2 regions of the Nonomuraea sp. IBHARD001 genome follow, and region 1 is predicted to be linked to the other one. Evidence: riboswitches for the same ligand, from Rfam matches in the RefSeq annotation. Region 1 holds a riboswitch; the other holds the start of a gene.
The links. Region 1 has a riboswitch for cyclic di-AMP ahead of ACTWNK_RS34190 (coiled-coil domain-containing protein). Riboswitches for the same ligand answer to the same signal wherever they lie in the genome.

Region 2: it holds a riboswitch for cyclic di-AMP, as region 1 does, so the genes downstream of both, ACTWNK_RS14255 (C40 family peptidase) here and ACTWNK_RS34190 (coiled-coil domain-containing protein) in region 1, are expected to answer to the same signal.

The regions. Positions count from the first base shown of each region.
Region 1 covers NZ_JBWBBW010000002.1:7,161,539-7,165,743, forward strand. The annotation lists gene ACTWNK_RS34180 (DeoR/GlpR family DNA-binding transcription regulator) at 1-413, shown strand, start outside; gene galT (galactose-1-phosphate uridylyltransferase) at 410-1,474, shown strand; cyclic di-AMP (ydaO/yuaA leader) riboswitch at 1,517-1,651, shown strand; gene ACTWNK_RS34190 (coiled-coil domain-containing protein) at 1,655-2,635, shown strand; gene ACTWNK_RS34195 (SNIPE associated domain-containing protein) at 2,717-3,997, shown strand; gene ACTWNK_RS34200 (hypothetical protein) at 4,017-4,205, opposite strand, start outside.
Region 2 covers NZ_JBWBBW010000002.1:2,636,546-2,640,750, forward strand. The annotation lists gene ACTWNK_RS14240 (SAM-dependent methyltransferase) at 1-217, shown strand, start outside; gene ACTWNK_RS14245 (DUF4352 domain-containing protein) at 249-965, opposite strand; gene ACTWNK_RS14250 (hypothetical protein) at 1,731-1,970, opposite strand; cyclic di-AMP (ydaO/yuaA leader) riboswitch at 2,384-2,544, shown strand; gene ACTWNK_RS14255 (C40 family peptidase) at 2,617-3,138, shown strand; gene ACTWNK_RS14260 (hypothetical protein) at 3,246-4,076, shown strand; gene ACTWNK_RS14265 (M48 family metallopeptidase) at 4,096-4,205, shown strand, end outside.

The DNA.
Region 1 (4,205 bases):
TCGTCACCAACTCGATCCCGGTCGCCGAGGTCTTCCACCGCCATCCGCGCGCCGACCGCACGGTCGTGCTGACCGGCGGGGTGCGCACGCCCTCCGACGCGCTCGTCGGACCCGTCGCGGTCACCGCCATCCGCGACCTGCACGTCGACACGCTGTTCCTCGGCGTGCACGGCATGAGCCCGAGGGCCGGGTTCACCACGCCCAACCTGCTGGAGGCCGAGACCGACCGTGCGCTCGTCGCCTCCGCGCACCGGCTGGTGGTGCCGGTCGACCACACCAAGTGGGGCATGGTCGGCATCAGCACCATCACCGGCCTGGACGCCGCCGACGTGGTGGTCAGCGACGCCGCCTTGCAGGAAGAGGCCAGGGCCGAGTTCGGCGACCGTCTGATCATCGCGGAGGACCCCTCGTGAAGCGCACGCTTACCCACCTGGCCGACGGCAGGGAGCTGTTCTACTTCGACCACTCGGACTCCGCCGTGCGCGACGCCCGCGACCTGCGGGAGCTGCCGCCGCGCCCGCCCGCCTCCGAGCTGCGCCTGGACCCGCTGACCGGCGAGTGGGTGGCCATGGCCGGGCATCGGCAGAGCAGGACGTTCCTGCCGCCCGCCGACGAGTGCCCGCTGTGCCCGTCGGCGCCGGGCCGGCTGTCGGAGATCCCGGCCGGCTCCTACGACGTGGTCGTCTTCGAGAACCGCTTCCCCTCCTTCGGCCCCCTCCCGGGCGCGCACGGCGAGGCGGGCGGGCTGAGCGAGGTACGGCCGGGGCTCGGGCGCTGCGAGGTGGTCTGCTTCACCTCCGAGCACGCCTCCTCCTTCTCCCGGCTGGCGCCCGAGCAGGTGGAGCTGGTCATGCACGCCTGGGCCGACCGCACGGCGGAGCTGTCGGCGATGCCCGGCGTCGAGCAGGTGTTCTGCTTCGAGAACAGGGGCGAGGAGATCGGCATCACCCTGGCCCATCCGCACGGCCAGATCTACGCCTATCCGTATGTCACGCCGCGCACCCGTCTGCATCTGCGGGCCGCCGCGCGCAGGCCGGGGCTGTTCGCCGAGGTGCTCGCGGCCGAGCGGGCGTTCGGCGAGCGCGTCGTCGCGGCCAACGAGCACTGGACCGCGTTCGTGCCCGCCGCCGCGCGCTGGCCGTACGAGGTGCATCTGTATCCGCATCGGCAGGTGCCCGATCTGGCGGCGTTGTCGGAGGCGGAGATGCGGGCGTTCGGGCCGCTCTATACCGATGTGCTGCGGCGGCTGGACGGACTGTTCGGGGTGGTCATGCCGTATGTGTCGGCCTGGCACCAGGCGCCGGTCCGGGAGGGTCGGGAGCTGGCCTACCTGCATCTGGAGCTGTTCTCCATCCGGCGGGCGCCGGGCAAGTTGAAGTATCTGGCCGGGTCGGAGTCGGCGATGGGCGCCTTCGTCAACGATGTTCTGCCCGAGGAGGCGGCCCGGCGGCTGCGGTCACAGGTAGATCACTGATTGATCTCAGCGGAGAGTCGCATGGTGCTGCATTTACCACTAATATCCATCTCGCCTAGTTCCGGGCGTGTTGCCCGGAAGCCGGGGACCCACTCCCTCGGGGTGAATCCACTTCGGTGGTAGGGCTCCTCCCGCCCGAACCCGTCAGCTAACCCGGTCGGCATGAGGAGAGGAGAGTGCGTGGCGGCCCCGTCCCCCACGTCGCGTCGCCGCACGGCACCACGCTTCATCAGCACGGCGCTCTGCGTTCTGAGCGCGGCAGCCCTGGTCTGCGCCCCCGCCACCGCAGGAGCCGCGCCCAAGCCCAAGGAGAAGCAGCTCCGCGCCGACCTGGCCAAGCAGAATAAGAAGGTCGACCGCCTGATCGAGGCCTACAACGCCAAGCGCGTGCAACTGGCCAAGGCGCAGGAGTCGGAGAAGAAGGCGAACAAGCGCCTGGCCGCCGCCGAGCAGGCGCTGGTCACCGCGCAGGAGCAGGTCAGCGAGATCGTCGAGCTGCGCTACCAGGCCACGACCGGCGGCATGCGCCTGCCGTTCGGCGGCAATCTGGGCGGCGCGGCCATCCTTGAGCAGCTCGTCGGCCAGCAGGAGGCGGTGCTCACCTCCTTCAGCACCGCACGCGACGAACGCAAGCAGGCCGCCGACGCCGCCCAGGTCGTCACCGGCCAGATCCGCAAGGACGCGGCCGAGGTCGAGGGCCAGCGCGAGGAGGCACAGGACCTCATCGACGAGATCCAGAAGAACCTCGACAGGCTCGTGCCCTACGGCACCGGCCGCCGCTCCGACGGCAGCTGGGCCCCCGAGCTGCCGAGCGGCGCCGACAACATCACGCCTCGCATGCGCCTGATGCGCGACCTCATCCGCAAGAACTTCGACCTGCCGTACCAGGTGGGCTGCTACCGCGTCGACGACAGCGGCGAGCATCCGCTGGGCCGGGCGTGCGACTTCATGATGAGCCAGGGCGGTTCGATGCCCTCCGCGGCCAACCAGGCGCTGGGCGACAGGATCTCGGCCTGGGCGATCAAGAACAAGGACCGGCTCGGCGTGAAGTACGTCATCTGGCGGCAGCGCATCAACATGGGCTCGGGATGGCGCACGATGTCCAACCGAGGCGGCATCACGGCCAACCACTACGACCATCCGCACATCTCGATGTACTAGGACGCGGGGCCGCGACCGGTAAACCGACGGGCCGTGACGGCAGTCCTCTTCTGTGACACGTGTGACGAGGAGGATGCGCCGGTGGAGTACCGCTTTCATTCGCCGCCGGGCTGGCCCGAGCCCCCGGCGGGCTGGCGTCCTCCTGCCGGGTGGCGGCCGAGCCCCGCGTGGCCGCCCGCGCCCGACGGCTGGGTCTTCTGGGTCGCGGTCCAGCCCGCCGTCCCGGCGACCGAGCGCGACGGGCTGGCCGCGATGACGCAGGCCCTGCGCCAGGAGCACATCGGCCTGCAGGCCGCCGTCGCCGACGCCGCACTACGCCTGCGCGAGATCGAGCAGCAGATCATCCACACCGAGGAGACCGTGCTGCTGCAGGAGGCCGGTCTGTACGAGTACCGCCACCCGCTGAGCGACGCCGTCGCCTACAGGGACAGGCTCGCCCAGGTCAGAAACCGGATCAAGGCCCTGGCCAAGGACGGCACCGCCGTGATCGGCGCCACGAACTGGCAGATCAACGGATCGCTCGCCGAAGGGCGCAGGATGGTGCGCGACTTCTCCAGGCTGATGCTGCGCGCCTACAACGCCGAGGCCGACAACTGCGTGCGCACGATGCGCCCGTACAAGCTGCAGTCGTCGGTCGACCGGCTGGAGAAGGCCGTCGAGACGATCGTCAAGCTCGGCCGGACGATGAGCATCCACGTCAGCGGCGAGTACCACCGCCTGCGCCTGTACGAGCTGGAGCTGACGGCCGACCACCTGGCCAGGCAGGAGGAGGAGAAGGAACGCTCCAGAGCGCAGCGCGAGCGCCAGCGCGAGGAGGAGTCCGCCCGCAAGGAGTTCGAGCGCGAGAAGGCCAGACTGCGCAAGGAGGAGGCGCACTACCGAGCGGCGCTGGCCAAACTGCTGGCCGGAGGCGACGAGCGGGGAGCCGGGGAGCTCAGGGCCAAGCTGGAGGAGATCGGCGCGGCCGTCGGCGACGTCGAGGCCCGCGAGGCCAATGTGCGGGCCGGATATGTGTACGTGATCTCCAACATCGGCGCGTTCGGCCCGGACATCGTCAAGATCGGCATGACCCGCAGGCTCGAACCCCAGGACAGGGTGCGCGAACTGGGCGACGCCTCGGTACCCTTCACGTTCGACACCCATGCCCTGATCTTCAGCGACGACGCGGTCGGCCTGGAGAGCCGATTGCACAGCGAGCTGAGCAGCCGGCGGGTCAACCGGGTCAACCCGCGCAGGGAGTTCTTCCACATCACGCCCGCCGAGGTCAAGGTGGTGCTGGAGCGGATCTCCGGCCACCACCTCCTGGAGTACCGCGACACCCCGGAGGCGTTGGAGTGGCACCAGTCCCGGCATGCGCCCTGACGCCGGACCTGCTCGCGGGTCAGTCGATGCGCTGGCAGATCTCCACGGGAAGCCTGGGCGACCAGGTGGCGGTGGCCTCGTCGTAGGCGCGGGCGTAGCCGTTCTTGCCGCCGGCGCACGGGGCCGCGACGGTCGTCTCGACGTACACGGCTCCGCCTGGCGTGATGGAGTGCGTCCTGGCGACGACCCACTTGGAGAACACCGTGCG
Region 2 (4,205 bases), 4.5 Mb from region 1:
CCTCAACTGGCTCGGCGTCTCCCGGTGCCGCCTCATCGAGGTGGACGGCCTGGACCTGCACGTCGAAGAGCTGGACGCCGTCGATGGCACACCTGTTCTCGAAATCAAGCCGTGGTTCGTCGCGTTCGGCCCTCGGGGCGAGATCCACGAGGCGCGATGGACGACAGAGATGCTCGGCGACTATTTCGCGCCGAGCATCTCAGAGCCGGGGCCGTGACGGTACACACGCCGCAAGCGCTGGGCCAGGACTATCGCGCCCCGAGGAGGTCGACGCGCACGCCACCGGAGAACATCGAGTCGTGCAGTTCGATGGAGACCGGCTTCATGTCCCTGGGGACATCGAAGACGACCACGGCTTGCGCTCGCAAGCCGGGGTTCAGCTCCTTCATGAGAGTCTCACTGCGGATAGCCAGGGCTGCGGCCGTGCTCGCCGAGTACTCCCTGCCCTGACCGTCAAACAGCTTCTGTGAGTCCGCGAAGAAGTGCTGCGCCCTGTCCCCGATGTTGGCCACGGTGAGCGTGACAAGGACGAACTTGCCATCCGCCTTCTGGGCCATGAAGCCATCGCCCAGGGACTGTGCCTCGGCCACCTTGGTTACGGTGAACTCGAACTTGCCGTCGCGCACCTTGGCGCCGAGGCCGGCGACCTTCGAGGCTGGTTGTGGCTCCTCGTTCGGTGCGGTCTCCTGTTCCTCGGTGGGGGCGTCCTCCTGTTCGGCGGCTTCCTGTGGCGCAGGTTCGGCGTCCGCCTCGGTCTGCATGGTTCTGCTGGGCGTCGGCGTCGCGGCGACCGCGACGATGACCGCTGTGCAGCTTCCAAGGAGGACGAGGGGTAGGCCAACGATGAGTAGCCAGAAAAGGGCTCCCTTGCCCCGCTTGGGAGGCGGTGGCTGATAGCCGTAGGGCTGCTGGTAGCCGTACGGCTGCTGGGGCTGCTGCGGGTCGTGGCCGTACGGGTAGGTCATGGGGACTCCGGGGAAAGGCGGACGACGAGGCTGGCGCAGGAGGACGCCCCGAACGTCTCCTGGTGTACTGCGAGCGCAAGATGCCCTGAGGCTAGGGGGTGCGAGCCGCACGACCAGGGAAACGCTGGGGATCGCGCTGGTCGCCTGACCGTGCGGCGGCAGGTGCCCCCGCCGATGACTCCTGCTATCGCGTGTCAGGAACGTAACCCGTGACAGGCTGTGTCCCGTTCCACCCCAAACAATCTGGTAGAGATTCCTCTCCCAACGGATGAGGTTTGCACACCCTGCGGCAGGCCTGCGTTCTACCTGGGCTGCTGCCGGGCGTGCTTGACGCCGCTCGCAGTAGCACTACGCCGGGCTTGGGCCCGGCGTGTGGTGAGCGGGTCGTCCCTTGCGCATGAGCTCGTGCATGTTCGGCTTGGTGACGCCGAGGATGCGGGTGATCTCGCCGCCCTTCGTCGGCGGCTCGGGGTTAGGCGCGCAACCTGCAGTCGCGAGGCTCGGCCTGAAGCTCCTCGATGAGCGGGAGGTTGGCAAGATCCGACGCCGCCTGGTCTTCCAGGCGCTTGAAGAACCGGGCGAGGTTGGCGGGCTCCGTGACGCACCTGTCGAGGTCGTCTCGGGCGGCGGGGGGAGGCTGGCCATGGGGCAGGCGCCATCCGTCGATCGAGGATCAGGTTCAACCCGACCAAGGTAGGCCAGAGGCGACGGACGGCCCTTCGGCCTACTCGGCCCGGGTGACGACGCCGACGGTCTCCATGTCGGTCACCGACGCGCGTACCTGGCGTCTGTAGGTCCAGCCGCGGCCCCGGCGCACGCCGTCGGCCGATACCGGCTCCTGGCGTGGGTGGCGAAGGCGGCGGCCAGGGTGAGGAAGCCGAAGGCCAGGTAGGTCCAGTGCCAGCTCAGGCCGCCCGCGCCGAGCGCCTGATCGGTCGCCACACCGCCCGCGACCAGGCCCGCGGCCCCGGCCAGGGTCAGCACCGCACCACGCCACCGTCGCACCGCAGGCCTTCGCCGCCCCAGGGGGCCCGCCCGGTCTCGGCCCTGTGCCCGGAGTCCTACAGGCGACCGGCCAGTAGATCAACCGGAATGCCGTATTTCGCACTGGAACGGTCTAGATCACGGCTGACAAAGGTAAAGAATTTCGGCCGATAAATGTGATGTATGCGACATGACTAAGCGCCTGAGCTGCGGAATGTGACCAGTGTCACATTACCTTCCGGGAACCCCTCATTAATCAGGGGTTCCGTTCTTAACACACGCCTTTATTGGATCTTTACACTTGACTTTGGCTTTGCCGGGTCCTGGGAGGCGAGGTACCTTCTGGCACCGCGGCGCTCAAAGCCATGACGTCGCAGCGAAACTCCGCAGGTCATCGCCGCTCGTGGCATCCATGCCCCACCCCAACAGGTGGGGGCGGTGGCCCGCCGAATCCGTGCAGCCAGGCGCACGGAGCCGGGGAACCAATCGATCCCATCCCCATGGGATCAGGGGTGAATCAGCGCATTACGCGCCGTAGGGCGACTTCCACGCCCGAATCCGTCAGCTAACCCGGTAGGCATTCGTGGAAGCCCCAAGGAGACAAACCCTGTCCACCTCCCAGCTCCATCCTCGTCTGTCCAAGCTCACCCGCGCAGGCCTCGGCACCATGGCGCTCACCCTGAGCGTCTCGGCCGGGTCGATCGCCCTGCAGGGCACCGCGGCGCAGGCGGCGACGACGACAACGGCGGTCAGCGCCACGATGACCAAGGCGAGCACCACGGCCAAGGTCACCACGGCGAGCACCACGAGCAAGGCCGCCAAGCAGAGGGCCAAGGCCGCTCGGGCGGTCACCGTGGCCAAGAAGCAGATCGGGGACCCGTACCGGTGGGGCGCCACCGGACCCGGATCCTTCGACTGCTCGGGCCTGGTCCAGTTCGCCTGGCGCAAGGCGGGGGTCACCATCCCGCGCGTCACGCACAGCCAGTACTCGCAGATCAAGAAGAAGGTCTCCTGGGCCAACCTCCAGCCCGGCGACCTGATGTTCTTCCGAGGCCGCGGGCACGTCGGCATGTACATCGGCAACGGCAAGATGGTGCACGCCCCGAGCACCGGCAAGACCGTCCGGATCGAGAAGCTGAACGGCTACCGCAAGTCGTCGTTCGCGGGCGCGGTCCGTCCCGGCATCTAGCCGATCATCCCTCTGAGAATCCACCCGCCTCTGGGTGATTCCTCGCGAAAGCCCCGTCCATCCCCCTGGGACGGGGCTTTCGCATGTCCGGGTTAGGGTCGGATGCCATGCAGCCGCCGCCCGTTCGCCGCCGAGCCGCGCTCGCCGCACTGGCGGCGGGCCTGCTGCTGGCCGCCGGGCCCGGCCGGGCCGCAACGGGCGGCGCGGTCATGGTGGAGGAGCTGCGCACCCTGTGGCCGGACGGCGCGCACGTGGTCAGGGGCGAGCGCGCGCTGGTCGTGGGCCATGGAGCCGATCCCGCCCTGCTCGCCGACATCGCACGCCGGGCTGCGGTGGCCAGGAAGGCCGTGGCGGGCGTTCTGGGGGAGCGGTCGGGTGAGGCCCTCGTGGTCGTGCCGGGCGGCGACGACGAGGCCGCCGAGGTGATCGGCAGCACGCCCGGCGCGCTCGCCGGACTCGCGGCCGTGGCCGACCGCGGCCGTGTGGTCGTGGTGCCCGGCGGGTTCGGGCGGCTGAACGGCGTGGGGCGCGACGTCGTCCTGGCCCACGAGCTCACCCACGTGGCGGCGGGCACGGCCGGGGTGCCGGTGTGGCTGCGCGAGGGGTTCGCCGACTACGTCGCCTACCGGGGCTCGGGCCTGGCCGTCGCGCTCGCCGCCGCCGAACTGGCTGCCGAGACCGCCGCGGGCCGATGGCCGGACGCGCTCCCGCGCGACGCCGACTTCGGCGCCGGAGCCGTACGGCGGGCCCAGGCCTACCAGGAGGCGTGGCTGGCGTGCCGCGCCTACGCGGAGCGGTTCGGCGTACGCGGGCTGGTGAGGCTCTACCGTGATGTCCAGCGGCATGGGCTCGATCGGGCGTTGTCGGCGGCCGGGCTCGACCCGGAGGGGCTGACCGCGCTGTGGCTGGACCACATGCGCGAGGCACTGGCGGCGTGAGGCCTTTGGGGGGATCCGAGTGAGCGAGGAGCAGGGCGCGGACGGGGCGCGGCGGCTCGGTGGTGGGCGGCGGGCGGCCGGGGTCGCGCTGGGGGGGCTCGGGGCGGTGATCGTGGGGGTGGTGGCGTT